4 regions of the Streptomyces sp. KL2 genome follow, and region 1 is predicted to be linked to each of the others. Evidence: riboswitches for the same ligand, from Rfam matches in the RefSeq annotation. Region 1 holds a riboswitch; each other region holds the start of a gene.

Region 1 (7,725 bases):
GCCAGCCGTCGATGTGCATGACGAACTCGTCGAACTCGTCCTCGTCCGGCTGCTCCTCCACGTGCAGGTCGTGGTGGAGCTCGGCGGCCCGCACCAGCGTCCAGATCTGGCTGCGCACGGCCGGGGCCTTGGCCGGGTCCAGATCGCTCACCAGCGCGTACTCGTCCAGCAGTTGCTCCAGCCTGGCCAGGTCGCCGTAGGAGTCGGCGCGCGCCATCGGCGGCACCAGGTGGTCGACGACCGTGGCGTGGCCGCGGCGCTTGGCCTGGGTGCCCTCGCCGGGGTCGTTGACGATGAACGGGTAGACCAGCGGCAGATCGCCCAGCACCGCGTCCGGGGCGCAGCCGGCCGACAGGCCCAGGCCCTTGCCCGGCAGCCACTCCATCGTGCCGTGCTTGCCCATGTGCACCACGGCGTCGGCACCGAAGCCACCCTGCTCCCGCGGGTTCTCCATCCAGCGGTAGGCCGCCAGGTAGTGGTGGGAGGGCGGCAGGTCGGGGTCGTGGTAGATCGCGATGGGGTTCTCGCCGAAGCCGCGCGGCGGCTGGATCATCACCACCACGTTGCCGAACCGCAGCGAGGCCAGCACGATCTCGGCGTCCTCGCCCTCGCCGTCCACGTACAGCGAGCCCGGCGGCTCGCCCCAGTGCTCGCGCATGGCCTCGCGCAGCTCCGGGTCGAGCGCGGCGAACCACCGCCGGTAGTCGGCCAGCGGCACCCGGGCCGGCGCGGCGGCCAGCTGCTCCTCGGTCAGCCACTCGACGTCGTGGCCGCCCGCCGCGATCAGCCGGTGGATCAGCTCGTCGCCGGTGTCGGGGATCTCACCGGTGTCGTAGCCGGCGTCGCGCAGGGCGCGCAGCAGTTCCACGGCCGAGGCCGGGGTGTCCAGGCCCACGGCGTTGCCGACGCGCGAGTGCTTGGTGGGGTAGGCGGTGAAGACCAGGGCGATCCGCTTGTCCGCGTTCGGCCTGTGCCGCAGGGCGGCGTGCCGCACCGCGATCCCGGCCACCCGGCGGGCCCGCTCGGGGTCGGCGACGTAGACGGGCACCCCGTCGGGGCCGTCCTCCTTGAAGGAGAAGGGCACGGTGACCAGCCGCCCGTCGAACTCCGGGATGGCCACCTGCATCGCCGCGTCCATCGGCGACAGGGCGGCGTCCGACTCCTCCCAGACGGCGCGGGAGCCGGTCAGGCACAGGCCCTGGAGCACTGGGACGTCCAGTTCGGCCAGCGCGCCGACGTCCCAGGTCTCGTCGTCGCCGCCCGCGCTCGCGTCCGCCGCGTGGGCGCCGCCGGCGGCGAGCACGGTGGCGACCAGCGCGTCGGCACGGCCCAGCAGCTCGTACAGGCCGGGGTCGGCACTCCTGAGCGAACCGCAGTACACGGCCAGGGCGTTGGCGCCGCGCTCCTCGATCGCGTCGCACAGCGCGTCGACGAAGGCGGTGTTCCCCGACAGCTCGTGGGCCCGGTAGAACAGCACGCCCACCGTCGGCCGGGACGGGTCGTGCCCCCGGTCGCCGTGGACGCCGTACTCGGGCATCGGGCGCGGCCCGGCGAAGCCGTGGCCGGTCAGCAGTACGGTGTCGGACAGGAAGCGCACCAGCTCCGCCAGGTTCTCCGGCCCGCCCGCCACCAGGTACTTCAGCGCCTCGGCGACCACGCCGGCCGGGACGGTGGAGGCGGCCATCAGCTCCGCGTCCGGGACGGACTCGCCACCCAGCAGCACCGTCGGGATCCCGGTGGCCCGCAGCGCCGCCAGCCCGTCCTCCCAGGCGCGCCGACCGCCCAGCAGGCGCACGACGGCGATGTCCGCGCCCTCCACGAGCGCGGGCAGCTCCCCGGCGACGTCGACGCGCGCCGGGTTGGCGATGCGGTACGGGGCGCCGGAGGCGCGGGCCGCCAGCAGGTCGGTGTCGGCGGTGGACAGCAGCAGTACCGTGCTCATCGAGCTCCCATCGGTTCGTACGTCCTTCGCATCGGCCGTGCCGGTCCTTCCGGTCTCGCCGGTCGTCTCGTTCGTCCTGTCCGTCCCGCTCGCCCCGCTCACGGCGCACCCGGCGGCACGAACGGCAGACCCGCGGGCGCGCCGCCCTCGATCAGCCGCAGCAGCGCGGCGGTGTCGGCGTGCTCCTCCACCAGATCGCCCAGCCGGTCCAGCTGCTCCTCGCGCAGCGCGGCGAAGGAGGTGTCCGGGGCGGGGACGAACGCCCGCCCGGCGTCGGCGGCCACCCGCCGCAGGAAGGCGCGCCGGAAGCCGTCGCTCTCCAGCGAGCCGTGCCAGTGCGTGCCCCACACCGAGCCGGCGCGGCAGCCGTCCAGGAAGGGCTCGTCGCCGCCGGTGACCTCGGCCACGCCGTGGTGGATCTCGTAGCCCTCCACCCGCTCGCCCAGCGCCTCGCCGACCGGCCGCGCCAGGGTCTTCTCCGCCTCGAAGCGCACCCGCACCGGCAGCAGGCCCAGACCGTCGACCGTCCCGGCGCGCGACTCCACCTCGTCCTCGATCCGTTCCCCCAGGAGCTGGAAGCCGCCGCAGATCCCCAGTACCGGGCGGCCCTCGGCCGCCCGCCGGGCCAGCGCGCCGGCCAGGCCGCGCTCGCGCAGCCAGGCCAGCGCCCGCACGGTGCCGCGGGTGCCCGGCACGATCGCCAGGTCGGCGTCGGCCAGCTCCTCGGGGCGGTCGGTGAACCGCACCACCACGCCCGGCTCGGCCGCCAGTGCGTCCACGTCCGTGAAGTTCGACATCAGCGGCACGGGCACCACCGCGATCCGCAGCACGTCGCGGCCGTGCGGCGGCGCGACGGCCGACTCGCGCACCCCGCCGCGCAGCGACAGCCGCAGCCCGTCCTCCTCGTCGATGCCCAGCCCGTGCGCGTAGGGCAGGACGCCCAGCACCGGCCGGCCGGTCAGGCCGCGCAGCATCTCCAGACCGGGTTCGAGGAGGGTGACATCACCGCGGAACTTGTTGACCAGGTAGCCCGCCACCAGCGCCTGGTCCTCGGGCGCCAGCAGGGCGGTGGTCCCGAAGAGGGAGGCGAAGACGCCGCCGCGGTCGATGTCGCCGACCACCACGACCGGAAGCCGGGCGGCGCGCGCCAGGCCCATGTTGACGATGTCGGTGCGCCGCAGGTTGATCTCGGCCGGACTGCCGGCGCCCTCGCAGATCACCGCGTCATGGGTGCGGCGCAGCTCGGCCAGGCAGTCGGCGACCGTCTCCAGCAGGTCCTCCCGCCGCCCCGCGTACCGCGCCCCCGCGGCGGGTCCTGCCGGGGACGGCCGACCGTCCGGCTGCCGCGGCCCGGGATGCCCGAAGTAGCCGCGCGCGCTCATCTCGCCCACCGGCTTCCCCAGCAGCACCACCTGGCTGGAGCGGTCGCCGCCCGGTTTGAGCAGCACGGGGTTCATCAGCGCGCTCGGCTCCACACCGGCCGCCGCGGCCTGCATGGCCTGGGCACGGCCGATCTCGGCGCCCTCGCGTGTCACGAAGGAGTTAAGGGACATGTTCTGCGCCTTGAACGGCGCCACCTTCACGCCCTTGCGGGCCAGCCAGCGGCAGACGCCCGCCGTGACCACGCTCTTGCCCGCGTCCGAGGTCGTTCCCGCGATCAGCAGTCCGCCGCCCGTCACAGTCCTCCCTCCGATGCCCTTCGCGGCCCGCCCCGCCGTACGGCACGGGCCTCCCGCAGCGTCCCGGCGGCGCCGCACACCGCCAGCGCCAGCGCGCACACCCGGCGCGAGAGCCGCACCGCGCGCTCGATGTCCTCCACCCGCACCGGGCGGCCGCCGGCGCCCAGGACCGGCCGGTGCTCGACGCGCCCGCCGTACGACAGCGTCCCGCCCAGCCGTACGCCCAGCGCCCCCGCGAACGCCGCCTCGACCACACCGGCGTTCGGACTGGGGTGGCGGCGGGCGTTCGCGCGCCAGGCGCGCAGCGCGCCGCGCGGATCGGGACCGGCGAGCGCGGCCAGCAGGGCGGTCAGCCGGGCGCCGGGCCACCCCGCCGCGTCGTCCAGCCGCGCCGAGGCCCAGCCGAAGCGCAGATGGCGCGGCGAGCGGTGGCCGACCATCGCGTCCAGGGTGTTGACGGCCCGGAAACCCGCCAGCCCCGGCACACCGGCGGCGGCGCCCCACACCAGCGCGCCCACCACGGCGTCGGAGGTGTTCTCGGCCACCGACTCCACCACCGCCCGGGCGATGCCGTCGGCGTCCAGCGCCTGCGGGTCGCGCCCGCACAGGTGCGGCAGCCGGGCGCGGGCCGCCTCCAGGTCGCCCGCCTCCAGCGCGGCGGCGATCGCGCGGGCCTCGCGCGCCAGCGTCGTACCGCCGACCACCGCCCAGACGGCGGCGGCCGTCAGGGCGGTACGGGTGGCGGGGAGCGGCGTACGGCGCGTTCCAGCGCCGCCGCGGCGGCCGCCGCGCCGCCCGCGCACACGGCGGTGTACAGCGCGCCGGCGCCGCGGTGGTCGCGCCACAGCAGCCGCTCGGCGGCCGCGGCCGCGCGTCCGAAGGCGGCGACGGGGTGCGCGCGGCGCGGATCGCCCGCGATCAGGTCGAGCAGAGATCCCAGGACCGCCCCGCACGCGTAGCCCGCGACCGGGAGGCCCGGGGCCGCGGGGAGGTCGGTGTCCGCTGGAGCGATGGCCGGGGGGAGGGCGTGGTCGGCACGCATCGCGTCAGCCGGCCGTCACACCTCGTGCGGGACGGGTGGCACGGCGGGGTGGAGGCGGTGCGGCAGGCAGGGTGCCGGGCATGGCGGTATGTCCTCACTCAGGGTCCTCGCCCTGGCTCGACGTGACCGGCGGTGAGAGTCTCCTGGCTCCCGGATCGGCGCGTCCCCCGGCCTTCCAGCCCGATGTGCGGGCCGTGACGCTGGGTGGGGGAGCGCTCCCCGGTGACAGTGGCGGGACCGCGCCGGATTCGCACCGGCTTCCTCTCCTGCCGCCGTTTGGCAACGGGAAGTCCACCACGGCCGGGAAGGCGCGTCAACTCACCCGTGACCTGCGACGGCGCACTGTGCGGAAGCGCACACGGCGCTCAACGGCGCACGCCGGGGCGCTCGCGCCCCGGGGGAGGCCGGAAGGGCGGAGGGCGTGCCGGGGGGACGCCGGGACGCCGGGAGGACGCAGGAAGACACCGGCAGGGTACCGGGAGGACGCCGGGAAACAGGGAGGCGCCCGGCGGATGTCCGCCGGGCGCCGGTGGAGGCGTACCGGTGCCCGAGGGGCCGCACGGGCCCCTCGGGTCCGGGCAGGCCGAGGGGCCTGCTCAGGCCGCGATGATGTAGATGCCGTACGCCACCGCGGCCGCGCACAGGGCGTAGCTGGCGTAGGCGCCGACGCGGGCCAGGACGGCGGAGCCGCCCCGCGCCTTTTCGCTGGTGCCCAGACCGACGATGCCGAGGGTGAACACGCCCACCAGGCCGACCGTCATCACGAGGCTGACGCCGAAGACCTGGCCGAGGGCTGCCCAGTCGATGTCCATGGTGCTTCTTTCCTTCGCGGGGCTCAGGGAGCGGAGACGGTGGTCTTCGCCGGGGTGTCGGAGACCTTCCCGGCCTCCTCCATGGCGGTGGTGGGCGGCGGGGCGACGGCCTGCACCGCGGCCGTGACCACGCCCGCGTCCTCCGCCTCGACCGGCTCGACGTCGTTGACGTTGGTGTGGTCGACCGGCTCCCGGCGGGAGGCGAACCAGATGGCGGCGATGGCGGCGACGGAGGCGACCGCGACCACGGTGACCCCCCAGTCGCCCTGGATGGCCAGCAGCGCGGCACCCGCGGCGATCAGGCCGGCGGCCGGAAGGGTCAGACCCCAGGCGGCGACCATGCGGCCGGCGGTGCTCCAGCGGACCACGCCGCCCTTGCGGCCCAGGCCGCAGCCCATGATCGAGCCGGAGCAGACCTGCGTGGTGGAGAGCGCGAAGCCCAGGTGGGAGGAGGCCAGGATGGTGACGGCCGAGCTGGTCTGGGCGGCGAAGCCCTGCGCCGGGCGGATGTCGGTCAGGCCCTTGCCCATGGTGCGGATGATCCGCCAGCCGCCCAGGTAGGTGCCCAGCGCGATGGCGATGCCGGCCGAGGCGATGACCCACAGCGGCGGGTCGGCGTCGGCGCCGAGCACGCCTCCGGAGATCAGCGCGAGGGTGATGACGCCCATCGTCTTCTGCGCGTCGTTGGTGCCGTGGGCCAGGGAGACCAGACCGGCCGAGGCGATCTGCCCGGCGCGGTAGCCCTTGGCGACCTGCCCTTCCTCGGCGTTGCGGCTGATCCGGTAGGTCAGCCTGGTCGCGAGCATGGCCGCGATACCGGCGACCAGGGGCGCGACGAGGGCCGGGATCAGCACCTTCATGAAGACGGCGCTGACGGAGACGGCGCCGATGCCGACGGCGGCGATCGTCGCGCCGAGGAGACCGCCCATCAGGGCGTGGGAGGAGCTGGAGGGGAGTCCGGCCAGCCAGGTCAGCAGGTTCCAGATGATCGCGCCGACCAGCCCTGCGAAGATCACCGCGGGTTCGATGCCGGAGTCCTCGTTGATGAGGCCTTTGGAGATCGTCGCGGCGACCTCGACCGAGATGAAGGCGCCGACGAGGTTGAGGACCGCCGACATCGCCACCGCCGTCTTGGGCTTGAGTGCCCCGGTGGAAATGGTGGTGGCCATGGCGTTGGCCGTGTCGTGGAAACCGTTGGTGAAGTCGAACACCAAGGCCGTGACGATCACGATCCCGATGAGAAGCGTGATGTTTTCCATTCACCCAGGCAATCGGTCGATGGGGCAGGTACTCGGTGAACGTAAGGATGCCGGGTGAACGCAAGGTGAACTGGGAACGGCGCCATGGTGTCTCGTGCCACCTGTGTGCGCAGGATCGCACGGTGCTGCGAGCGGGTTCGCCCCCGTACGCTCCCGTACGCCCCCGGCGCATGAGGGCGCCCCGCCGCTCGCCCGCCGCTAGAGTGCTCCGCCGGAGGTGGCGCGGATGCGGTCGGCCTGGGCGGACGCCTGGAGGCAACTGGTGGCCACGGCCCGCCGGACGGTGGCCGACGGCCTGGTCGTGGGCACTTCGGGCAACGTCTCGGTGCGGGTCGGCGACACCGTCCTGGTCACCCCCAGCGGCATCGCGTACGACCGCCTCGGTCCGGACGAACTGTGCGCCGTGGACCTGGAGGGGCGGCGGACGGCCGGCGACCTCGTGCCCACCAGCGAGCTGCCGATGCACCTGGCGGTGTACCGCTCCACCGGCGCCGCGGCGATCGTCCACACCCACGCCGTGCACGCCACTGCGGTCTCCACCCTCGTCGACGAGCTCCCGGCGATCCACTACATGACCGCCGCCCTGGGCGGTCCGGTCCGCGTGGCGCCGTACGCCCCCTACGGCAGCGAGGAACTGGCCGCCCACGTACTGGAGGCGCTGCGTGACCGCACCGGCTGCCTGCTGCGCAACCACGGCACGGTCGTGTACGCCGACAGCCTCGGCCGGGCGTACGACGACACCGCCCAGCTCGAGTGGATGTGCCGTGTCTGGCTCGCGGCCGCCTCCGTGCCCGGCCGCGCCCCGGCCCTGCTGCCGCCCGAGGAGCTGGACCGCGTCGCCGAGCGGCTGCGCGGCTACGGACAGCGCGGCTGACCCGTCCGCGCGGCCCCGTTTGCCCCCGTCCCCCTTCGTCCGCCTCCGCCCGGCCCCGGCGGATGACGCCGCGCGGACGGGGTACGAGGTGGGCGACACCGGCGTCGGCGGCGCCGG
Region 2 (7,725 bases), 1.1 Mb from region 1:
TGGCGGCAGTGGTCGTCCTCACACCGGTCCTCTCCTCGATCGCGGCCGCCCTCTTCCTCGCTCTCGGCTACGGCACAAGCCTCGGCAGCCCCGGGAATGCCCTCGCGGACGCGCTGATAAGGGCAGGACGCACAGCTGTGGTCGTCGCCCTGGTCTCGACGGCGGTCGGCGTCGCCTGCCTTCTGCTCACCGCCGCCCGCCACCGCTCCTCACCACCGGAAACCACCGGGGACCGAGAAATCGAAGTATGGCGGCTTCGCGAATCCTGGCGGCAAGCCCTCCTGACACGCGGCATCCACCCCTTCCTCCACGACCGGCTCCGGCAGCCGCACCCCGCCCCCGTTCCGGAACCAGCGGAGCCTTCACCGGCGGCACACCCCGACCCGAGTCCTGCCGGTCCCGGCCACACCAGTCCGGGGTTCAGCGGCCCGCGCCACCCCGCACCGAGCGCATGACCCATCCTTGCCCCTCACACCCATCGAGAAGAGGAGACACACACGTGACGGTCAACTTGTCCAAGGGACAGGCGATCAGCCTGCAGAAGTCCGACGGGGGCACCCTGACCGCGGTGCGGATGGGGCTCGGCTGGCAGGCGGCTCCCCGCCGCGGCCTGTTCGGCCGGCGCACCCAGGAGATCGACCTGGACGCCTCGGCCGTGCTCTTCGCCGGGCAGCAGCCCGTGGACGTCGTCTTCTTCCGCCACCTGGTGAGCGACGACGGCTCCGTGCGCCACACCGGCGACAACCTCGTCGGCGGCGCCGGGCAGGGGGGCGACGACGAGGCGGTCCTGGTGGACCTCCAGCGGGTCCCGGTCCACATCGACCAGATCGTCTTCACCGTGAACTCCTTCACCGGCCAGACCTTCGCCGAGGTGCAGAACGCCTTCTGCCGGCTGGTGGACGAGACAGGCGGCCAGGAACTGGCGCGCTACACCCTCACCGGGGGCGGCCAGTACACCGCGCAGATCATGGCCAAGGTCCACCGCCAGGGCGACGGCTGGCAGATGACCGCCCTGGGCACCGCGGCCAACGGCCGCACCTTCCAGGATCTGATGCCCTCGATCACCCCCCTGCTGTAGCAGGCGGGACCGTGAACAGCCCCCGCCTCGCACACATCCTCCGGAAAGGACCACGATGCTCGGAATCAGCGAGGTAGCCATCCTCATCATCGTCGTCATCGTCATATTCGGTGCCAAAAAACTACCCGAGCTCGCCCGCTCCGCAGGAAAGTCGGCCCGCATCCTCAAAAGCGAAGTCAAAGCGATGAAATCCGATCACCCTCCAGGTGCACCGGGCTCCCGCGTCATCAAGTCCGCGAACGACGATACGCCCTCCGGCGGAATCGGCAACGGCTCCGCAGGCAGGACTTCGCACTGAGGTCTTTCAGCGTTGCAGCTCCAGGGTGAGGACGGCTGCGGTGATTGACGACATTCGATTCGGGCTGCATCGGGATCTGCGGAAGATCCGCCAGGACTTCAGCCGTGCCATGCCGCGTCCGACAGGGGTCCGAGCCTGAGCCAGCGCGCGGTTGACCGTGCGCTGGGTTGGCGACAGCTCGCCGCCGGGCGGCCGTTTGCGGCCGGTGGTCACCCTCCCGGGTGGCGATGAGCATCGTGACCCACTCGACCAGCGTGTGCGGCAGGTCGAGTGCGGCAGGATAGGGAACCAACGAGGCCCCCGTACCGATGGGTTGAGACGTCGAACACCTCCCTCAACGGCACGGGAGCCTTGTGCGTTGCGGTCGGCCCGCCCGTCACCCACACGGGGCCCAAACTGAAAGGGCTCAGTTATAGCGCACGAGTTCGGCCGCGAACATCAGCGCTTGCGCGGGCGTCAGCGCCATCGTGGCCAGGCTGGTGGTGCGGTGCCAGCGTTCCAGGGCCTGCCGGGAGAGGGGCAGCCGGGTGGGTCGCGGTCCCGGCAACAGCAGCCCGGGCGTGACCGTGCCCCACGCCCACAGCGACCCCGACCGGCCGAGCGCCCGGTTGAGCAGGGCGGGTTCGTCGGCGAGCAGGATGCCTGCCCCGGCCGCCGCACAGCCGGCCGCCCACGCCAGGTACGTGCGCTGGAGCTGCCCACCGGACAGTGTGCACCGGCCGGCCGGCAAGGTGTGCGACGCCGGGATCGGCGTCGCACACGGCATCGTCCCTGCCGTGCCGACACACGACGCCGGACATCCGGGCAGCCATGTCTTCCATGTCACCTCCTCACAGCAGTCGGGCGGGAGAGGCGGTCGGTTCTCGCAGGCGCCGAAGAAGCGGCAGGAGTTCCGGACTTCGCCTCCCTCCTGTGCGGCGGTGGAGGAGGCGGTTCTTCCGAACCTCCGGACAGCCGGTCGAGGTGATCCCAGGTTCAGGGGCGGAGGCGCCTCAGGTCCGCCGCGAGTGAGCTGATGGCCGCGGGGTTGCGCGGGCTCTCGACGAGGTCGACGTAGTCGAGGACGACGATCCGGTCGTTCTTGATGGCGGAGACGTTCGCGAGCGGCTTGTAGGACGTGAGGAACTTGCGCTTCTGTTCCGCGGTGGTGTCCCCGTAGTCGTTGATCACGATGACCTCGGGATCGCGGGCGACGACCGTCTCCCAGCCCACGGTGGTCCAGCTGTCCTTCAGGTCCTTCATGATGTGGTCGCCGCCGGCCTTGGTGATGATGTCGTGGGGGCCGGCGTAGGCGCCGGACGTGAACGGCTTGTCCTGACCGCTGTCGTAGAGGAACACCCGTGGCCGGTCGGCACCCTTCAAAGCCTTCGCCTGCGCTTCGGCCACCTGCTCGCGGAACTCGGTGATGAGTGCTTCGGCCCTGTCCTCGACGTCGAACACCTCGCCCAGGTTCCGCAGGTCCGTGTACAGCGCGTCGAGCGGGGGCATCACGCCGCGGGCCTTGCCCCGTCCGTTGCGGCACGACTCGCTGAGCAGGTACGAGTCGATGCCCAGGCGTTGCAGCACGGCGGGTGTGAAGCCCTCGCCCTCGTTGAAGCCGTAGTTCCAGCCCGCGAAGACCAGATCGGCGCGGGCGTCCAGGACCAGTTCCTTGTTGATCCGTTCCTTCGAGAGCCACTCGGTCTTCCGGTAGCCGTCCTTCCACGGCACCGCGGTGAGGTCGCCCTTGTCGTCGGGCATGACGTATCCGGCCATGTGGTCCTCGAGGCCGAGGGCGAACATGATCTCGGTGATGCCCACATCGTTGGTGACCACGCGCTGCGGAGCCCGCTCGAAGGTCCTCTTCTCGCCGCAGTTCTCGACCGTGACCGGATAGTGGTCGCCGAGTGCCCGGGCGTCGTCTCCTCTCCCCTGCTCCGAGGAGACGTCGGCCCCGCAGCCGGTGACGGCGAGGGTCAGGACGAGGGCGAGGGCGGCGGGACGTGCGAGGTTCGGCATGACGGCGGTGACTCCTTGGAGAGCGGACCGGGAGGTGGACTACTGGGTGGAGAGGCGGTCGAAGATCAACTGAACCGCGCCTGTCTCCGGGTGGGGGACGCGGTGCGCCCGGACACCGAAGACATCGGCCAGCAGGGCGGGCGTGAGAACGTCGTGGGGGGCGCCGGAAGCGACGATCCGCCCGCCGTCGATGACGTGCAGGACGTCGCAGTGGAGCGCGGCGAGGTTGAGGTCGTGCAGCGCGGTGAGCACGGTCAGCCCGCTGGCCCGCACCAGGGACAGGACCTCCAGCTGCTGGGCGATGTCCAGATGGTTGGTGGGCTCGTCCAGCACCAGGACCTGTGGCTGCTGGGCGAGTGCGCGGGCGATCAGGACCCGTTGCTTCTCACCGCCGGAGAGCGTGAGGAAGCCGCGGCCGGCCAGATGGCCGGCGCCGACCCCTTCCAGCGCGGCGGCACACGTGCGCCGATCCTCCTCGGTCTCCCGGGCCACCGCCCCCTGGTGCGGCAGCCTGCCCATGGCCACGACCTCGGCCACGGTGAAGTCGAACTCCGCGACCGCCTCCTGGGGAAGGGCGGCGAGCCGGCGTGCGCTGTCGCGCGGGCTCATGGCCAGCAGGTCGTCGCCGCCGAGGCGTACCGCACCGGCCGTGGGACGCAGGGCCCGGTAGACGCATCGCAGCAGGGTCGACTTGCCGCTGCCGTTGGGCCCGACGAGCCCCACCACCTGGCCACTGCCCGCCCGCAGTGAGATGTCCTCCACCACACGCGCGCCGGAGATCTCCACGGTGACCGCGTCGATGTCGACCCGCATCACACACCTCCGAAGGTGTAGGTACGGCGGCGCATGAGCATCACGAAGCAGGGCACGCCGATCACAGCCGTCAGTACGCCCAGCGGCAGTTCGGCCGGGGCGAGCACCACGCGCGACAGGATGTCCACCCAGACCAGCAGCACGGCGCCGGCCAGGGGCGCGACGGCCAGCAGTCGGCGGTGGTCCGCGCCGACCAGCATCCGGGCGGCGTGCGGAACCATCAGGCCCACGAAGCCGATCGCCCCGCTGACCGCGACCACCGCGCCGGTGACGGCGGCGGTCGTCAGGAAGAGTTCCCTGCGCAGCCGCCCAGGATCCACCCCCAGCGCGGCGGCGGTCTCGTCGCCCATCGCCAGGGCGTTCAGGCGCCGGGCCGAGAAGCCGAGGTGGACGAGGCCGCCGAGGACCGCGCCCGCGGCGATCGGTACGGAGGACCAGCTCGCGCCGCCCAGGCTGCCGAGCAGCCACATCATCGCGGACCGGGCCGCCTCGCCGTGTTCGGCGGCGAACACCATGAACGTGGTCACGGCCGAGAAGCCGTAGTACATCGCGGTACCGGTGAGCACGAGCCGGAGCGGTGTCAGTCCGCGCGGGGTCCGGGCGATCGCGTACACCAGGGCCATGGCGGCGAGCGCGGAGAGGAAGGCCGCCGTGGACAGCGCCCAGATACCCAGGGCGCCGAAGGCGCCGAAGATGAGCACGGCGTTGGCTCCCACGCCCGCGCCGGAGGAGATGCCGAGGACGAACGGGTCGGCGAGCGCGTTGCGGACCATGGCCTGGACGGCTACGCCCACGGATGCCAGGCCGGCGCCGACGACCGCGGCCAGCACGGCGCGCGGGAAGCGCAGTTCCCACACGATGGTGTAGGAGGAGAGCTCGTCCGGAGCGATGGACCCACCGGTCAGCCCCGCCCGGAGGCAGTGCAGCGCCTCGCTCCACGAGAGCCCCGACGCTCCGATGCCCGCCCCGCAGACCAAGGAGACGGGGAGTGCGAGGCACAGGCCGGTCACGAGCAGGGGCAACGAGACGCGCCGGGGTGGTGGAGGCCCGCCGCTCGTGGTGCGGTGCGGTACGGCGGGTACGTGGTCGCGGAGCGTGGCCACAGGCGGATCGCTTTCGCCTCGGGCCGTGCACCTACGTGATCAAAGGAGCGGCTCCGGGCGCCGGGCGCCCTGCGCAGCGCCCTCTCGCAGTCCACGGCGATCGACAGGAGCTTCACCACCGCGGGTAATCGGGCTTACGGAACCCTGTACAGGACTCCGCCTACCGTTGCGGGTCAGCGCCGGACTTCGACCGGACTTCCCCCGCGGGGCGCTTGCAGCTTAGCGCGTGCCACCACGCTTCCTCCCCTTGAACGGGACACGGGTTCGCGCCACCGCGGTGGGATCGCACTCAGCGGGCGTCGGCCGCGCGCAGGGCCAGGATGTGGACGGCGCGCTCACCGGTGAGGGAGATCTCTCCATGTCCATGATGGTCTTTTCCGGTATGCGGACCGGCTTCGGTGGCGCTGGTGACCTCGAGGAGGCTGATGGTGCCGGGGAGAGCGCGAGGCCGCTGTCTCGCCCGCACTCCTCCTGTTTGATCCCAGGATGCGCTGTCATGCGCTGTCTGCTGTGAGGTGCGGCCTTCGGCGACGAGCTCGAGGATCTCCTCCTCGCGGTCGGTGACGAGCCGCTCGGGGGCGGTGACGAGCCGCTCGGGGGCGGTGATGCCGTCGCGGGTGTGGTCGAGGTAGTGGCGGATGAGGGCGGTGACCGCTCCGGGGTGGAGAAAGGGCTCGTCGCGCATGGCGATGTCCAGGACGGCCAGGTCGGGCTGCTGGGCGCGGGCCTGTTCGACGGCTTCGGCTCCGTCGCCTGCTTCGGCGACGACGGTCAGGTCCGCCTCGCCGTCGAGGATGAGGCGGACGCCGCGGCGGACCAGAGTGCGGTCGTCGGCCAGGAGGATGCGGGTGGTGGCCGCCTCGGACATGAGTCACGGCCTCCCGGAGTGGGTGGGGATGGCCAGACGCACCTCGGTGCCGCCGTCAGGGCCGGGGGCGAGGGTGAGGTCGGCGCCGATGAGCAGGGCGCGTTCGCGCATGCCGCGGATACCGGCGCCCTCGGCTGCTCCACCGGTGCCGTGGCCGTCGTCGCGGACGCGCAGCCGCACACCGGCGGATGTGCGGTGCAGGTCGAGGTCGACGCGGGTGGCGCCTGCGTGGCGGGCGGCGTTGGTGAGGCTTTCCTGGGCGACGCGGTAGAGGACGAGTTCGGTGTTGTGGTCCAGCGGCGGCAGGTGCGCGTCGATATGGGCGCGCACGGTGAGGCCGGGGGTGGAGAACTCGCCGGCGAGGGCCTTGAGGGCGCTGGTCAGGCCGAGTTCCTCCAGGACACCGGGACGCAGTCGGCGGGCGATGCGGCGGATCTCCTCCAGACTGGCGCGGGTGGTCTCCTGGACCTGGCGGATCTCCTCACCGACGGGCGGCGGAGCGTGGTCGGCGACACGTTTGAGTTCGAGCAGGACGGCGGTGAGGGTCTGGCCGATCTCGTCATGGAGTTCCTGGGCGATGCGGCGGCGCTCGGCTTCCTGGGCGGACAGGGCGCGGGCGGCGCTGGTGGCGCGTTCGGCTTCCAGGCGGTCGAGCATGGTGTTGAAGGTGGTGATCAGCTCGGCGATCTCACCGTGACCGCCGGGCGTCAGACGGGCTGTGGGCCGCAGCAGGTCGGTGGTGGTCATGGCGCGGGTGAGGCGCTGCAGCGGGGCCAGACCGACGCGGAGCAGGGCGGCGTTGGCGATGAGCATGGCGGCCAGCCCCGCGCTGAGGACGGCGGCCTCGGTGATCAGGACGGGGGTGGAGACGGTGACCGGCCCCAGCAGCAGTGCGGTGGCTGCGATCAGCACCAAGGCGTTGAGCCCGAAGATCCGCCAGAACAAGGACATCGGGCACCGCCTCCACCTCACTCGCCGTCTTCCTCCACTATGGCCGTCCCATGCCGGTCGGCCGTGTGAGACGGTGCCGGCTTCCCCCTGCGGTGCGGCCGCCCCGTCAGCCTGAGGATGTGGGGCGCGGGATGCCCATCGGGTCCGGCACCCATGTGCCGGCCGCCTCCTGCGGGTCGCTGCCCCGGGGAAATGGGGGCCAGCCCCGATGGCGGCTGCTGTCGGGGGGCGTGATGGTGGAAGTGATGCCGCAGCCTTGGCACCCGGGGAGGAGCCGTGACCCATTCCGAGAACAAGGTGCTGGCGGATATCGAAGCGCAGATGGAGCGCAGCGATCCGCAGTTCTCCCGCGGCCTGGACTCCGGACAGCCGTGCAGCCCCCGGGAGTACCGGCGCGGACCGGGCTGGCTGCTGCTGGCCCTCTCGCTGGTGCTGGTGGTCGCAGGCTTCGCGCTGCCGCAGGGGCTGCTCCTGGCGACCGGCCTGGTGCTGACCGGGGTGGCCCAGGAGTACCTGTTCGACCCGGCGCGGGGACACACCTGGTTCCGTCGTCTGCACACACCGTGACGCCCGTGGTTCTGCCCGGCGGGCCCCGCACCGGCACCGGATGTGTCCT
Region 3 (7,725 bases), 3.5 Mb from region 1:
CGCCTGGAAGCTGGGCCAGTACGGCGTCGCGCCGAAGGGCACCGCCACCCTCACCGCCGGCGACGCCGGCCGCAACTACTTCGGCAAGACCTGGGCCAAGGGCGCGCAGCTGTCCTTCCCCGCCATCCACGGGCACCGCGACGGCTACAACACCCAGTGCCCGGGCAACCGGCTCTACGACCAGCTCGCCACCGTCCGCACCTACGCCGCCGGCCCGGTCGGCGGCCTGGCGATCACCTCGGTCACCGGCGCCGGGCAGTCGGGGACGACCTACTACACCAAGGCCGCCGTCACGGTGAACTGGAAGGCGAGCACTCCCACCGCGCTGATCTCCCGGTACGAGCTGCTGGTCGACGGCAAGGTCGCCGCCACCGCGGCGAACACCGCCACCTCGGCCAAGACCACCCTGGCCCTGGGCAGCCACACCGTGGCCGTCCGCGCCGTCCACATCTCGGGCAAGGCCGCCACCACCGCGGCCGCGACCGTGGTCGCCGAGACCACCGCCCCCACCTTCACCACCAAGCCGAACCTGGCCCTGCGCACCGGCACCGTCGACACCGGCGCCGTCCCCGTCACCCTGAAGTGGAAGGCCACCGACGCCGCCGCCCTGAAGGAGGTCAAGCTGACCAAGCCGGTGGCCAAGACCTACGGGCCCACCACCACCAGCGCCTCCCACACCGCCGCCTCGGGCACGGCCACCACCTGGTCGCTGACCGCCCGCGACCAGGCCGGCAACACCGCCACCGCCTCGGTGGCCGGCACCCCGGTGATCCTCCAGGAGACCTCGGCCACCAGGACCGGCACCTGGACCACCAAGTCCTCCACCAGCTACCTGGGCGGCAAGTCCTACTCCAGCTCCGCCAAGAACGCCTCGCTGAGCTGGACCTTCACCGGCCGATCGGCCGCCTGGATCGTCTCGCGGGCCACCGGCTCCGGCCAGGCCCACATCTACGTCGACGGCACCAAGACCGCCACCGTGGACCTGAAGTCCTCGACGACCAAGTACCGCCAGGCGATCTGGACCAAGACCTGGGCCGGCAGCGCCAAGCACACCATCAAGATCGTCGTCGTGGGCACCAGCGGCCGGCCCACCGTCACCACCGACGGCCTGGTCTACCTCAAGTAGGCACGGGCCGGCCGCAAGGACGACACCCCGGGGCCGGGGCCCTCCGCACGAGGCGGAGGGCCCCGGCCCCGGCCGTGGGCGCCGCCCACGGACCCCGCCCGCGGCGGGGCCGCCGGGCCGAACCGCGGGGAGGACGAGACCGTCGGTGCCTCGAACCTCCGGAGCGGGTTCACCGCTCGGCCCGTCCGCGGTGAGCGGGTGACCGAGGTGACGAGGATTCTCGCCGCCGCGTCCGGCCGGTGTGCCGCATGCGAGGATGGAGCCCGTGACCGAACCGTCCCCCTCGCCTGTCGTCCAGGGAGCGCCTCGCGACCGCGGTCTGGGGCCCCGTGCCGCCGCTGTGCTCGTGTTCGGGTCCTCGGCCGCGGTCCTGGTGGTCGAGATCGTCGCCCTGCGGCTGCTGGCCCCCTACCTCGGCCTCACCCTCGAGACCAGCACCATGGTGATCGGCATCGCCCTGACCGCGATCGCCCTCGGCTCCTGGCTGGGCGGGCGCATGGCCGACCGGATCGATCCGCGCCGGCTCCTGGGCCCCTCGCTCGGGGTGTCGGGAGCGGTCGTGGCGCTCACCCCCGCCGTGCTGCGCGCCACCGCGGAGTGGGCTCCGGCGGTGCTCCTGTCGATCGCGTCGCTGACCGTCCTCGTGCCGGGCGCGCTGCTCTCCGCGGTGACGCCGATCGTGACCAAGCTGCGTCTCACCAGCCTCGCCGAGACCGGAACGGTCGTCGGCCGGCTGTCCGGCGTCGGCACCGTCGGCGCCATCGTCGGCACCGTCCTGACCGGCTTCGTCCTCGTGTCGCGGTTGCCGGTCAGCGGCATCCTGATCGGCCTGGGGACACTGCTGGTGGCCGGCTCGGCGCTCGTCGAGTGGCGAACGCGCGGGTGGAGCGGCGCCCCCGCCCTGGCGCTCGCGGTCGTCGCCGGCGGCCTGGCCACCGCGGTCGTGCCCGGTGGCTGCGACGCGGAGACCCGGTACCACTGCGCACGGGTGGTCGCCGACCCCGACCGGGACAGCGGCCGCACACTCCTCCTGGACGGAGTGCGGCACTCCTACGTCGACATCGAGGACCCGACCTTCCTGAAGTTCACGTACGTGCGCGCCATCGCGTCGGTGGTCGACGCCGCCTTCCCCGAAGGCGAGCCACTCGCCGCCCACCACCTGGGCGGCGGCGGGCTCACCTTTCCTCGCTACCTCGCGGCCACGCGGCCCGGGACGCACAGCGTCGTGTCCGAGATCGACAGCGGGGTCGTGCGCATCGACCGCGACCGGCTCGGTCTGGGTTCCGAAGCCGGCGTCGACGTACGCGTCGAGGACGGCAGGCTCGGCCTGCGGCGACTGGACACCGGCAGTCTCGACCTCGTCGTCGGCGACGCGTTCGGAGGCGTCAGCGTGCCGTGGCACCTCACCACGGCGGAGGCGATGGCCGAGGTGCGGCGGGTGCTCGACGAGGACGGTCTGTACGTCGCCAACCTCATCGACCACGGTGACCTGGCCTTCGCACGTGCCGAAGCGGCCACCCTCGCCGAGACCTTCGAGCACGTCGCCCTCGTCGGCGAACCCGCCGACATCGGCCTCGACCCGGCCGCCGTCCCCGAGGGCGGCAATCTGGTGGTGCTCGCCTCCGACCGGCCGGTCGACCTGCGTGCGGCCCAGGAGGCGCTGGACGCCCGGCGGACCGGCTGGAAGATCGCCTCCGGCGACGACCTCGCCTCCTGGATCGGCGACGCCCGAGTGCTCACCGACGACTACGCACCCGTCGACCAGCTCCTCCAGCCCTACGGCTCACGGGGCGGCCGGTGAGGGAAGGCGCGTCAGGGCCGCCCTGCCGGCGCGCTCGAACAGGCCGTCCCGCGCCCGCGTACGGTTCCCCGCCCCCGACTCCGGCGCCTACCGGGGCTCCTCCGGTCCCTCCGGTTCCGTGCCCGGGGCGAAGAGCGCGGCCAGTTCCTCCGGGGTGCGGGGCGCGGCCGCGGCGGCGGGCAGGTCCTGCGACCGCAGCAGCCGCGCCACCGCGACGCCCCAGGGCAGCCGCAGCCCGGCCTGCCGCAGGAGTCCGGTGCGGGCCAGCATCGCGGCCGCCGGACCGCAGCGCACCCCCTCGGGGGTGAGCAGCGCCGCGTCGTCGGCCCAGAGCAGGGCGAGGTCGACGTCGTGCGTGGCCATCACCACCGTCGTGCCGCCCTCGCGCAGTCCGTCCAGGGTGGCGAGCAGCCGCTCCCGGCCGTCCGGGTCGAGCCCCGCGGTCGGCTCGTCGAGGACCAGGACCTTCGGCCGCATCGCGACCGCCCCCGCGATCGCGGTCCGCTTGCGCTGGCCGTAGGAGAGCAGATGGGTGGGACGGTCGGCCAGGTGGCCGATGTCCAGGGCGGTCAGGGCCTCGTCGACCCGCGCCCGCACCTCGGCGTCCGGCAGTCCGAGGTTCAGCGGCCCGAAGGAGACGTCCTGGGCGACGGACGCGGCGAAGAGCTGGTCGTCCGGGTCCTGCACGACGAGCTGGACGGTCGTCCGCAGCCGGGTCAGCCCTTTGCGGTCGTAGGCGACGGGCCGCCCCCGGAGGGCCAACTCGCCGGTGTCCGGCCGCAGTCCGCCGCTCAGCAGCCGCATCAGCGTGGTCTTGCCGCTGCCGTTGCGGCCCAGCAGGGCGAGCGCGCGCCCCTCGCGCACCTCGAAGTCCAGGCCGCTGAGCACGAGCGGCCCGTCCTCGTAGGAGAAGGACACGTCCCGCAGGGCGACGAGTGCCGGCTCGCTCATGTCAGCGGCCCTTCCAGAACGAAGGTGAGGGCGGTCACGGAGCCGAGGAGCGCGACGCTGCCGCAGGTGAAGCGCGCCGAGACGCCGGCCTCGGGCACCAGCACCCGCAGGGCGCCGTCGTAGCCCCGTCCGGCGAGTCCGTCCTGGAGCCGGGCGGCCCGGCCGAAGGCGCGGACGAACGCGGTGGCGCCGAGGGAGGCCAGGGAGCGCCAGGCCGCGGCCCGGGTGGTGTGCCCGAGCCGGGCGGCCTGTGCCTCGCGTACGCGGCGCACCGAATCCAGCAGCAGGAAGCTCATCCGGTACGTCACCAGGGCGACGTCCACGACCGGCGCGGGTACGCCCGCCCGCACCAGCCGGGGGAGCAGGTCGGACATCGGGGTGGTGAAGGCGAACAGCAGCACGCCCAGGGAGGCCGCCGAGGTGCGCAGCAGCACCTCCCCGGCGCGGGCCGGGCCGTCGTCGGCCAGGGACAGGAAGCCCTCCGGGCCGGCGACCTGGAACAGCAGCGTGGCCGCGCCGGTCACGCAGAAGCCCAGTGGCACCCGGCAGGCGCGCCACAGCCTGCGGCCGGGCACGCCCGCCGGGCCCAGCAGCACGGCGAGCGCGGTGAGGGCCACCAGGGCCGCGCCCGGCCAGGGCGGCAGGCAGAGCGCCAGCGCGGTGAGGCCGAAACCGAGCACGGCCTTGTCCGCGGGGTGGCGGCGGCGCCAGCGACTGCTGTGCGCCGCCGCGTCGATCGGCAGCACGGGGCTCAGGCCTCCCGGGTCTCGAGGTCCCCGGTGGCGTCCGCGGCGCTCCCGGCTTCCCCCGGCCGGGCTGCCGGCCGCGTTCCGGGCCGTGCTCCCGGGTGCGCTCCCGGGTGCGCTCCCGGTTGTGCGTCCGGCTGTGCCGCCGTGGCGCGCCGCTCGCCCTGGCGGCGCCCGTGGCGCAGGCCGAAGTAGTAGGCGAGAACGCCCGTGCCGAGCGCGGCCTGCAGGGCGAACAGCGCCGACTCCACCTCACCGGACGGCGGCTCGTACAGCGGCGCGAACCACGGCTCGTAGTCCGGCTCGATCTCGGTGATCGCCGTCTCCGCCTCGGCGTCCGCACCGGCGAACGGCTCCTCCTTGTGGTCTCCGAGACCGAGGGCCAGGGGCAGGACCGCGAGCGCGGCCACGGCGAGCAGCAGCAGGGTGTTGACCGCGGTGTTCCTCTTCATCACGCCACCGCCTCGCTGTCGGCCGTCTTCCCGGTCCCGGCCCTTCTGCCGGGCAGGAGCACGCCCAGCCGGACCAGTTCGCCCCGGCTGGACTGCACCAGCAGCCGCATCACGAACACCGTCAGGAGCCCCTCGCTCACCGCGAGGGGGATCTGGGTGAGGGCGAAGATGGAGCCGAACTTGCCGAGCGCGCCCCAGAACCCGCTGACCGGATCGGGGAAGGCCAGCGCGAGCTGCGCGCTGGTGACGCAGTAGGTGGACAGGTCGGCGGCGAAGGCGCCGAAGAAGACGGCCGCCATCAGCGGCGCGCCGTATCGCCGCAGCAGCCTGTAGAGGGCGTATCCGGTCCAGGGGCCGACGATCGCCATCGAGAAGGCGTTGGCGCCCAGCGTGGTCAGGCCGCCGTGCGCGAGCAGCAGTGCCTGGAAGAGGAGCGTGATGGTGCCCAGCACCGCCATCATCGGCGGCCGGAACAGGATGGCGCCCAGCCCCGTGCCGGTGGGGTGCGAGCAACTCCCGGTCACCGAGGGCAGTTTCAGGGCCGACAGGACGAACGTGAAGGCACCGGAGGCGCCCAGGAGCAGAGTGCTCTCGGGGTGCTCCCTGACCTCACGGGTGAGACTGCGGACTCCGTGGACGATGAACGGCGCGGCCGCGACGCCCCAGGCGACCGCGTGCGCGGGGGGCAGGAAGCCCTCGGCTATGTGCATGACCGGACAGACCCTCTCCAGCACCTCGTGGATGGTTGACGCGCCTTGGCCGGTCTCCTGGCTGACGGGTGACACCGCCCGGGCTCCGCCTTCCCGGGTCCCGGAGGACCCAGTGGCCGCCCGCGAGGGCTGGAGCCGGACTTCCCGATCACAGTGGCGAGGGCCGCACCGGTATCGCACCGGATTTCCCGTTCACCAAGGCGTGGCGACAGTAGTGCGCGGGCGGAAGCATTGGCAAGCAGGCCTTTTCCGCACATGAGCCCCACACGGGCTCCGCGTGGGTCCCCCGCGGGCCCCTTCCTCCGCACGGCCGGCCGGTGACGGGCCGCACACCGGGTGTTCCCCGGGCGGGGCGTCCACGCGGAGGCGGCCCGCTGCTTCGCCGGCGGCGTGACGTGATCGACACGGCGGGACGGGAGGGGGCCCGTACCGCGCGGGGAGCGCCCGACTCGCCCGCGGGCTACCCTGCCGGGGTGACGCAGCAAGCCGCGCAGGAGGAACGGCGGCCCGTGAACCACGGGCCGCGGTCCGCCGCCCGCAACCGGGCCGCCCTCGTCGCCGCCGCCCGGGAGATCTACGCGGAGCACGGCCTGGACGCACCGCTCTCCGCGATCGCGCGCCGGGCCGGGGTCGGACAGGGCAGTCTGTACCGGCATTTCCCCGACCGGGCCGCCGTGGTCGCGGTGGTCCTGGAGGAGAACGTGCGGCAGATCGAGCAGGCCGCCACGGCCGAGGACGCCGGCTTCGAGGACGTCCTCGGTGTGCTGACCTGGCACCTGACGGAGTCGGCGGCCTTCATCGCCTTCCTGCGCGCCGACGAGGCGAGCGTCCGCCCCGACGTCCGCGCGCACGCCCTGGCCCTGGCCGGCCGGGTCGAGCGCGCCCTGCTGCGGCATCTGCCCGGCGGCCGTCCGCCGGACGCTCGCCGGCCGGCCGCGGCGGACGACGTCATGCTCGCCGTCGCCATGGTCTCCGGCGCCGCCACCGGACCAACCCGGCAGGAGCGGGAGCGCCGGGCCCTCAAGGCCTGGCGGCTGCTCGGCGTCGAGGTGGGGCCGGTGCGGCCCTTCGAGGAGTGAGCGCGGCGGGACGGGCACGGCGGGGCGGGCGCGGCATCAGCCGCCGTTCGACTGCCGGATGCCCTCCGCAAGCGCCTCGAAGGTGTACAGGTAGCCGCCGGAGGGCCCGCTGACGGTCATGCACGCCGTGGTCCCGCCCGGCGTGATCGCCACGTTCGTCGCCGACTCCAGGCCCTCGGCGGCGCCGGCGGGTACCTCGACGGTCGCCAGGTGCTCGCCGTACCGGTCGAACACCGCCATCGCGGGTCGGCCGTGCAGTCCCTGGTAGAGGTTGCCGTCCGCGTCCACGGCGATCGAGTCGGTCTGCGCGACGCCGCCGTCGTAGCGGATGGCGGTGTGCCGTGAGGCCACGCCGCCCTCCCGGTCGAGGAGGAGGTAGGAGATCCGGTTCCGGGTCAGCTCGCTGATCCACAGCCCGCGGTGGTCCTCGTCGAACGAGATCCCGTTCGTCGCGGCCAGCTTGTCGGCCAGGACGGCGGCCTTCTTCCCGTCGCGGTCGATCCGCACCACGCGGCCCAGTTCCCGGCCCTCGGTCAGGCCGCGCGAGTCGCTGACGTACAGGTTGCCCTCTTCGTCGAAGGCGATGTCGTCGGGGTTCATCCGCGCTCCGGCGACCTTGCGGGAGAAGAAGGTCCGCGGGTCGCCTCCGTCCGGGGCGAGGCTCACGATCTCGCCGTGGGCGAAGTCGGTGAGGTAGAGCCGTCCGTCGTACGGGCTGAACTGCGCCGAGGTGTAGGCGCCGCGCCCGTCGGTGTGGACCTTCCGCGAGGTCTTGTTCCCGATGTCGACGCGCATCACCTTCGGCTTGCCCTCGGGTGCGGTGACGTCGACGACGAACAGGTTGCCGTCCTCGTCGAGAA
Region 4 (7,725 bases), 2.9 Mb from region 1:
GCTGTCGCTGGCGCTCCTGGCCCTGCCGGGTGCCGCCCAGGCCGCCCAGGCCGCCCCGGCCGCCCCGGCCGCGGCGGCCCCGGGCGGGGTGTCCGCCCAGGCTCCCGCGGCGGCCCTGGTCACCAAGCTGACGCACTCCCAGGCGACCAGCCGCTTCCGGGCGGCGGGCATCACCTGGTCCTCCAGCGGCGGCTGCTCGGACCGCTACAACTCCACCTGCACATCGTTCGAGCAGATCAACCTGGCCACGGTGCAGGGGGCGGAGACGCTCAAGAGCGCCAGCGGCTGCGCCCTCAACGTCACGGGCGGCACGGAGACCGGCCACGCGAGCGGGACGTACAGCCACTGGAACGGCTACAAGCTGGACTACAGCCTCTCCACCTGCCTGAACAACTACATCACCAGCCGCTTCACCTACATCGGCGGCAGCAAGTACCAGTCGGGCTCGGGGAACGTCTACTACCGCGAGAGCAACCACTGGGACGTGACGTACTACAACTGCGGCGGCTGCTGACGGGCCACCGCTCCCCCCATCCGCGTGTTCCCGGGCCCGCGCGGGCCCGGGAACACGCGCGTCCGCGGAGTGGAGGGCTCGGAAGCGCCCTCGGAAGCGCCGTCAGAAGTCGTTGTCGAAGGAGACCGAGCCCTCCACCGCGACCTGGTAGGCCGAGGCGCGGCGCTCGAAGAAGTTGGTCAGCTCCTGGACGTTCTGCAGCTCCATGAACGGGAACGGGTTGCCGGCGCCGTAGCGGGCGGGGAAGCCCAGCCGGACCAGCCGCTGGTCCGCCACGCACCGCAGGTACTCGCGCATCGACTCGGTGTTCATCCCCGGCAGGCCCTCGCCGCACAGGTCGCGGGCGAACTGCAGCTCGGCCTCGACGGCCTCCTCCAGCATCTCCTCGACCTGCCGCCGCAACTCGTCGTCGAACAGCTCCGGCTCCTCCCGGCGTACGGTGTCGACCACGTCGAAGGCGAACGACATGTGCATCGACTCGTCGCGGAAGACCCAGTTGGTGCCGGTGGCCAGGCCGTGCAGCAGACCGCGCGAGCGGAACCAGTAGACGTAGGCGAAGGCGCCGTAGAAGAACAGGCCCTCGATGCACGCCGCGAAGCAGATCAGGTTCAGCAGGAACCGGCGGCGGTCGGCCCGGCCCTCCAGCCGGTCGATCCTCTCCACCTCGTCGATCCACCTGAAGCAGAACCCGGCCTTCTCGCGGATGGAGGGGATGTTCTCCACGGCGGCGAAGGCGGCGGCGCGGTCGTCGGGATCGGGGAGGTAGGTGTCCAGCAGGGTCAGGTAGAACTGGACGTGCACGGCCTCCTCGAAGAGCTGCCGGCTGAGGTAGAGCCGGGCTTCGGGGGAGTTGATGTGCTTGTAGAGGGTCAGCACCAGGTTGTTGGCCACGATCGAGTCGCCGGTGGCGAAGAACGCGACCAGCCGTCCGATCAGGTGCCGCTCGCCCGGCGAGAGCTTCGCGAGGTCGGCCACGTCGGAGTGGAGGTCCACCTCCTCCACGGTCCAGGTGTTCCTGATCGCGTCGCGGTAGCGCTCGTAGAAGGCCGGGTAGCGCATCGGGCGCAGGGTGAGCTCGAAGCCCGGATCCAGCAGGTTCCGGGGGCGGGTGGTGGTCACTGGCATGCCTCGCAGGACTCGGGGTTCTCCAGGGAGCAGGCGGCCGCTCCGGGGTCCGGTGCCGCCTGTGCGGGTGCGGCGGCCCGGGCCGCCCGCGCGATACGGGTCGCGGGGCGCGAGCGCAGGTAGTACGTGGTCTTCAGGCCGCGCTTCCAGGCGTAGGCGTACATCGAACTGAGCCGGCCGATGGTCGGCGACGCCATGAACAGGTTGAGCGACTGGCTCTGGTCCAGGAACGGGGTGCGGTCGGCCGCCATGTCGATCAGGGCGCGCTGCGGGATCTCCCAGGCCGTGCGGTACAGCGCGCGGACGTCCTCCGGGATCCAGGACAGCTCCGCCACCGAGCCGTTCGACTCGCGCAGCGCCTCGCGGGTCCGCTCGTCCCACAGGCCCAGCCGCTTGAGGTCCGCCACCAGGTGGGAGTTCACCTGGAGGAACTCACCGCTGAGCGTCTCGCGCTTGAAGAGGTTGGAGACCTGGGGCTCGACGCACTCGTGGACGCCCGCGATCGAGGCGATGGTCGCGGTCGGGGCGACGGCCAGCAGCAGGGAGTTGCGCAGGCCCGTGGCGGCGATCCGCTCCCGCAGCGCGGCCCAGCGCTCCGGCCAGGTGATCTCCGCGTCCGGATAGTGGTCGGGGTGGAGCACCCCGCGGGCGGCACGGGTCGCGGACCAGGCCGGGTGCGGGCCGTGGCGCTCGGCGAGGTCCGCGGACGCCTCGTAGGCGGCGAGCATGATCCGCTCGGAGATCCGGGTGGACAGCCGCCGCGCCCCGGGGGAGTCGAAGGGCAGGCGCAGCCGGAAGAAGACGTCCTGCAGGCCCATCAGCCCCAGACCCACCGGGCGCCAGCGGGAGTTGGAGGCGGCGGCCTGCCCGGTGGGGTAGTGGTTGACGTCCACCACGCGGTCGAGGAAGAGCACGGCGGTGCGGACGGTGGCGTCCAGCCGCTCCCAGTCCAGCTCCTCGCCGGGGCGCGGTTCCCCGTCGGCGCCGGTGCGCAGGTGGGCCGCGAGGTTGACCGAACCCAGGTTGCACACGGCCGTCTCGCCGTCGTCGGTGACCTCCAGGATCTCGGTGCAGAGGTTGGAGGAGTGGACGACGTTGCCCGGCTCGGCGGTCTGGTTGGCCGTGCGGTTGGAGGTGTCCTTGAACGTCATCCAGCCGTTGCCGGTCTGGGCGAGGGTGCGCATCATCCGGGCGTAGACGGTGCGGGCCGGGAGCGTCCTCACCGCCAGTCCGGCCGTCTCCGCGCGGCGGTAGGCGGCGTCGAACTCCTCGCCCCACAGGTCGACCAGCTCGGGGACGTCGGAGGGGGAGAACAGCGACCAGTCGGCGTCCGCCTCGACCCGGCGCATGAACTCGTCCGGGATCCAGTGGGCGATGTTGAGGTTGTGGGTGCGGCGGGCGTCCTCGCCGGTGTTGTCGCGCAGTTCGAGGAACTCCTCGATGTCCGCGTGCCAGGTCTCCAGGTAGACGCAGGCCGCGCCCTTGCGCCGGCCGCCCTGGTTGACGGCCGCGACCGAGGCGTCCAGGGTCTTGAGGAACGGCACGATGCCGCCGGAGTGGCCGTTGGTGCCGCGGATGAGCGACCCCCGTGAACGGATCCGCGAGAAGGACAGCCCGATGCCGCCGGCGTGCTTCGACAGGCGCGCGACCTGGTGGTACCGCTCGTAGAGCGAGTCCAGCTCGTCCCGGGGGGAGTCCAGCAGGTAGCAGGACGACATCTGGGGGTGCCGGGTGCCGGAGTTGAACAGGGTGGGGGAGGAGGGGAGGTAGGAGAGGGTGCTGGTGAGCCGGTACAGCTCGGCCACCTCCTCCAGCGCGCGCCCGGAGGACCCGTCGGCCAGTCCGCAGGCCACGCGCAGCAGGAAGTGCTGGGGCGTCTCGATCACATCGCGGGTCGCCGGGTGGCGCAGCAGGTAGCGGGAGTGGAGCGTACGCAGTCCGAAGTAGCCGAAGCGGTCGTCGGCTCCTCCGGCGACGGCCTCCTCGGCCAGCGCGTCGAGCCGCTCCGCGTGCCCGGCGACGAACGCGGCCGTGCGGTCGGAGATCAGTCCCAGGCGGTGGCCGGCAGCGACCGACGCCGGGAACGACACCGCCCCCTGGCCGGCCGCCTCCCGGCGGATCGCCTGGGCGAGCAGCCGCGCCGCGAGCCGCGAGTACTCGGGCTCCTCGGCGATGAGGCCGGCCGCGGCCTCGGCCGCCAGGGACCGCAACCGGGCCTCGTCCGCGCCGGGGTGGCGCCCGCGCAGCGCGGCGGCGGCGACCCGGCCGGGGTCGGTGGCGGGCAGGTCGGCGGCGAGTTCGGTCAGGGTGCGCAGCAGCGCGGTGCCGGGGTGGTCGTCCCCCGCCGCGGGGGCCGTGACGGGCTCCGCTGATGAGATGGTCACTTCGGTGCTCTCCCTCGTGGGCCGGCGGCCCCGGGGGCGGGTGCGACAGGCGCTTACGGGCGCACCCGGCCGTAAGGGGGCGCACCGCACGCGTCCGCCGGCCCAACCCACGAGACCCGGACGTGACTGAACACCGTCGGCAGGTGATCGGACTCGCGGCGGGCCGCGGCCCGTGCGGACGACATGGGGGCGCCCCGTCGCACACCGTTGCGGGACAGCTCCGGACTCACACCGGATTCCCCTGCGGCGACAGCGAGATGAGCATACATCTTGTGCCGCTTCGGTCCAGCACCCCTACATGTTGTGTTGAGGGGTGTCCGGGTGATGGACGCGGGGAATCCGCTGACGGTCCGCGGGGGCCCCTTGCGGGCCGGGGAGGGCGGCGACGGTGCTCCGCTCCGCCCTCTCCGGCGGGGATCTCCGCGCACTCGCCGCCGTGCACCGCGAAGGTGACGGTGCCCAGCCCCCCGCCGTCGGCGCCCTCGTCCGCGCCGGAGCCGACGGGTCCCGCGGCCACCAGCGGCTCGGTGTGCCCGGCCCGGTGCCGGGCGTCGCGCAGCACGGCGGGGCAGGGGCCCCGCGGACGGTGGCGCAACGGCTTCTCACCGGTGGCGGTCTTCGCCCTTCCCGGTCCCCGGGCGCCCCCGCCCCTCCCCGCGTTCCGCACCGCGCCGCGCCGCCCGCTCGCGCCGCACCAGTACGTACGCCACGGACGTCAGCACGGCGCAGACGGGCACCCAGAGCATCTGGTACCAGTAGAAGAAGGGCATCCCGGCGAGCGTCGGCTCCGTCCTGGCGTACGAGCCGACCCACAGCATCGCGACGAAGGGAGCGAGCAGGCAGAGACCGATCACCACGCGCGCCGGTGTGACGAGCGGGAGGGGCCCGGAGTTCTCCGGTGGTGCGGGCATCGCTGCGCTCCATCCTCGAGATCGCCGTGGACGCGTCGGGGAATCCGGGCCGACGGCCCGCCCCGTGTCACCGGTGCCGCGGATGCCGGCCGGGCGGAGGAGCGGCCCGCCTCCCCGGCCCCCGCCTTCCCGGCCCCCGGCTCACCGCCCCCGGCCGGGGCGCTGGAGGCGGGCGACGAACTTGTAGCGGTCACCGCGGTAGACCGAGCGCACCCACTCCACCGGCTCGCCCTCGGTGTCGCGCGAGTGCCGGGAGAGCATCAGCATCGGCAGTCCGACGTCCGTGCCCAGCAGGCCCGCCTCGCGCGGGGTGGCCAGGGAGGTCTCGATGGTCTCCTCCGCCTCGGCGAGGTGGACGTCGTACACCTCGGCCAGGGCCGTGTAGAGGGAGGAGTGCTTCACCAGGCTGCGGCGCAGGGCCGGGAAGCGCTTCTGCGACAGGTGCGTGGTCTCGATGGCCATCGGCTCACCGCTGGCCAGCCGCAACCGCTCGATCCGCAGGACGCGGTCCCCCGAGGGGATGTCCAGCAGCCCGGCGAGCCGGTCGTCGGCGGTGACGTAGCCGATGTCCAGCAACTGGGAGGTGGGCTCCAGGCCCTGGGCTCGCATGTCCTCGGTGTAGGAGGTGAGTTGGAGCGCCTGGGCGACCTTGGGCTTGGCCACGAAGGTGCCCTTGCCCTGGATGCGCTCCAGCCGTCCCTCGACCACCAGTTCCTGGAGCGCCTGGCGCACTGTGGTGCGGGAGGTGTCGAACTCGCCGGCGAGCGTGCGCTCCGGTGGGACCGGGGTGCCCGGGGGCATCGTCTCGGTCATCTCCAGCAGATGGCGCTTGAGCCGGTAGTACTTGGGCACGCGCGCGGTGCGCCCGGCGGCGCCGCCCCCGGCGGAGCGGGCGCCCGCGCCGGCAGCGGTGTTCGTGGCCCCGTCGCTCTCCATCGCGCGCCTTCCCGACTCGTGTCGTGACTTCTCCAGTGCCGTCACCGGCTTCCTCCGTACGTAGCGGATCACATCGTGGCACGGCAGCCGTCCCGGGGGGCGTCCCGGCTCAGATGTCGGTCCGGTAACGGATGCGACCGCGAGCTTTATACACCGTTGACAGCGATATAGGTCTAGGCCAAGCTGCGGGCACTGGTCTAAACCACTACGGCCGGCCCAGCCCCACGGGCAGTACTCGTCGCACGCCGGCGCATCCCGCGCCGCCGCGCACACGAGGTACGGCAGAAGCGGCCATCCGGCGGGAGCGGAGATCCCGAGCGGTGGGCGGGGGATTTCCGGCATCCCGAAGGAGAAGCACGTGAAGCGCAAGCTCGTAGCGGCGATCGGCGCCGCGGCGATGACGACCGGTCTCGTCGCCTGCGGCGGGGGCGGCGAGGACAACTCCTCCAAGGATCCCAAGGAGCGGAACGAGACGCTCACCGTCTGGCTGATGAACGACGCCCAGAGCACCTGGCCCGAACTGGTCAAGGACGTCAACGCCCAGTTCAAGAAGAAGTACCCGAAGGTCAAGGTCAAGGTCCAGTACCAGCAGTGGGGCGACAAGGCCAAGAAGCTCGACGCGGCGCTGGGCGGTGACAAGTTCCCCGACGTGGTCGAGCTCGGCAACACCGAGACCATGACCTACATCCTCAACGGGGCCCTCGCCGAGATCGACCCGGAGCAGTACGACAACTCCGACACCTGGATCCAGGGCCTGAAGGACACCTGCTCCTTCGATGGCAAGCTCTACTGCGTCCCCTACTACGCCGGGGCGCGCGTCGCGATCTTCAACCAGGAGATGTTCGACAAGGGCGCGGGGACCAAGGAACTGCCGCAGACCGAGGACGAGCTGAAGAAGGCGCTGGACGAGGTCGCGAAGGAGTACGGCGACGACAAGGCCTTCTCCCCCCTCTACCTGCCCGGCCGCTACTGGTACGCCGCCATGTCCTACGTCGCCGCGTACGGCGGGCAGATAGCCGAGTACGACGAGGGCAAGGGCGAGTGGAAGGCCACCCTGAGCAGCCCCGAGGCGCGCAAGGGCATCCAGCACTTCATCGACCTGGTCAAGGAGTACAACAACGGCGACCGGACCAAGGACGAGCAGGACCACGCCAATGTGATGGCCAACGAGAAGGCCGCGCTGATCTACGGCAACGGGTGGGAGGCCGGCGGCGTCGTCGAGGGCGAGAACGGCAACCCGGAGCTGGAGGGCAAGATCGCCACCGCCGGAATGCCCGGCCCGAACGGCGAGGCACTGCCGTCCTTCATCGGCGGTTCCGACCTCGCGGTGATCCAGAAGTCCGAGGTCCAGGACCTGGCCAAGGACTGGGTCTCGATGTTCACCAGCGAGAAGTCGATGGAGGTCCTGGCCTCCAAGAACATCCTGCCGAACAACACCAAGCAGCTCGAACCGCTGAAGGAGAAGCCCGAGACCGCCCCGATCGCCAACGCGGTCCCGGACGCCTGGTTCACCCCGATCGCCCCCGGCTGGACCGCGATCGAGAGCCAGAACGTGCTGGAGAACATGCTGCTGGAGGTCCTCAAGGGCACCTCGGTGGCCGACGCCACCGAGAAGGCCGACGCGAAGATCGACGAGCTGATCAACAACGAGGCCTGAGAACGCGCCGGAGGGCTCCCGACCCCGGGCCTTCCGGCACGTGCCGCGGGGGGCGGAGGACGCTCCCGCGTCCTCCGCCCCGCACCTTCGGTGAAGAGAACGAACGGAAGGCCAGCACCGTGACCGCCGCCGACACCAAAGCCGCCGACCCGCCGGCGGCCGTACCGCACCGTTCCGGGCCGAGGCCGCCCCGGCCCC

What was found. A riboswitch is a leader RNA that binds a small molecule or an ion and turns the genes downstream of it on or off. The one in region 1 is predicted to bind cobalamin.
Region 2: it holds a riboswitch for cobalamin, as region 1 does, so the genes downstream of both, QPK52_RS26430 (FecCD family ABC transporter permease) here and QPK52_RS21350 (cobalamin biosynthesis protein) in region 1, are expected to answer to the same signal.
Region 3: it holds a riboswitch for cobalamin, as region 1 does, so the genes downstream of both, QPK52_RS05830 (energy-coupling factor ABC transporter permease) here and QPK52_RS21350 (cobalamin biosynthesis protein) in region 1, are expected to answer to the same signal.
Region 4: it holds a riboswitch for cobalamin, as region 1 does, so the genes downstream of both, QPK52_RS08275 (ribonucleoside-diphosphate reductase subunit alpha) here and QPK52_RS21350 (cobalamin biosynthesis protein) in region 1, are expected to answer to the same signal.

Annotation. Positions count from the first base shown of each region.
Region 1 is NZ_CP127170.1:4,757,854-4,765,578, forward strand. Features, by position in the region: gene cobN (cobaltochelatase subunit CobN) at 1-1,942, opposite strand, end outside; gene QPK52_RS21345 (cobyric acid synthase) at 2,041-3,621, opposite strand; partial or broken gene QPK52_RS21350 (cobalamin biosynthesis protein) at 3,618-4,663, opposite strand; cobalamin riboswitch at 4,800-4,928, opposite strand; gene QPK52_RS21355 (hypothetical protein) at 5,260-5,475, opposite strand; gene QPK52_RS21360 (anion permease) at 5,499-6,734, opposite strand; gene QPK52_RS21365 (class II aldolase/adducin family protein) at 6,961-7,608, shown strand.
Region 2 is NZ_CP127170.1:5,907,325-5,915,049, reverse strand. Features, by position in the region: gene QPK52_RS26465 (hypothetical protein) at 1-455, shown strand, start outside; gene QPK52_RS26460 (TerD family protein) at 500-1,078, shown strand; gene tatA (Sec-independent protein translocase subunit TatA) at 1,134-1,376, shown strand; partial or broken gene QPK52_RS26450 (transposase family protein) at 1,383-1,589, opposite strand; partial or broken gene QPK52_RS26445 (hypothetical protein) at 1,786-1,992, opposite strand; gene QPK52_RS26440 (ABC transporter substrate-binding protein) at 2,352-3,374, opposite strand; gene QPK52_RS26435 (ABC transporter ATP-binding protein) at 3,414-4,187, opposite strand; gene QPK52_RS26430 (FecCD family ABC transporter permease) at 4,187-5,290, opposite strand; cobalamin riboswitch at 5,392-5,542, opposite strand; gene QPK52_RS26425 (response regulator transcription factor) at 5,580-6,158, opposite strand; gene QPK52_RS26420 (histidine kinase) at 6,162-7,109, opposite strand; gene QPK52_RS26415 (DUF3040 domain-containing protein) at 7,386-7,676, shown strand.
Region 3 is NZ_CP127170.1:1,278,227-1,285,951, reverse strand. Features, by position in the region: gene QPK52_RS05855 (peptidoglycan recognition protein) at 1-1,126, shown strand, start outside; gene QPK52_RS05850 (fused MFS/spermidine synthase) at 1,383-2,927, shown strand; gene QPK52_RS05845 (energy-coupling factor ABC transporter ATP-binding protein) at 3,015-3,878, opposite strand; gene cbiQ (cobalt ECF transporter T component CbiQ) at 3,875-4,624, opposite strand; gene QPK52_RS05835 (energy-coupling factor ABC transporter substrate-binding protein) at 4,630-5,076, opposite strand; gene QPK52_RS05830 (energy-coupling factor ABC transporter permease) at 5,076-5,786, opposite strand; cobalamin riboswitch at 5,816-6,001, opposite strand; gene QPK52_RS05825 (TetR/AcrR family transcriptional regulator) at 6,260-6,865, shown strand; gene QPK52_RS05820 (SMP-30/gluconolactonase/LRE family protein) at 6,902-7,725, opposite strand, start outside.
Region 4 is NZ_CP127170.1:1,854,044-1,861,768, reverse strand. Features, by position in the region: gene QPK52_RS08285 (hypothetical protein) at 1-514, shown strand, start outside; gene QPK52_RS08280 (ribonucleotide-diphosphate reductase subunit beta) at 617-1,639, opposite strand; gene QPK52_RS08275 (ribonucleoside-diphosphate reductase subunit alpha) at 1,630-4,023, opposite strand; cobalamin riboswitch at 4,144-4,328, opposite strand; gene QPK52_RS08270 (DUF3311 domain-containing protein) at 4,626-4,934, opposite strand; gene QPK52_RS08265 (GntR family transcriptional regulator) at 5,076-5,870, opposite strand; gene QPK52_RS08260 (extracellular solute-binding protein) at 6,229-7,527, shown strand; gene QPK52_RS08255 (carbohydrate ABC transporter permease) at 7,647-7,725, shown strand, end outside.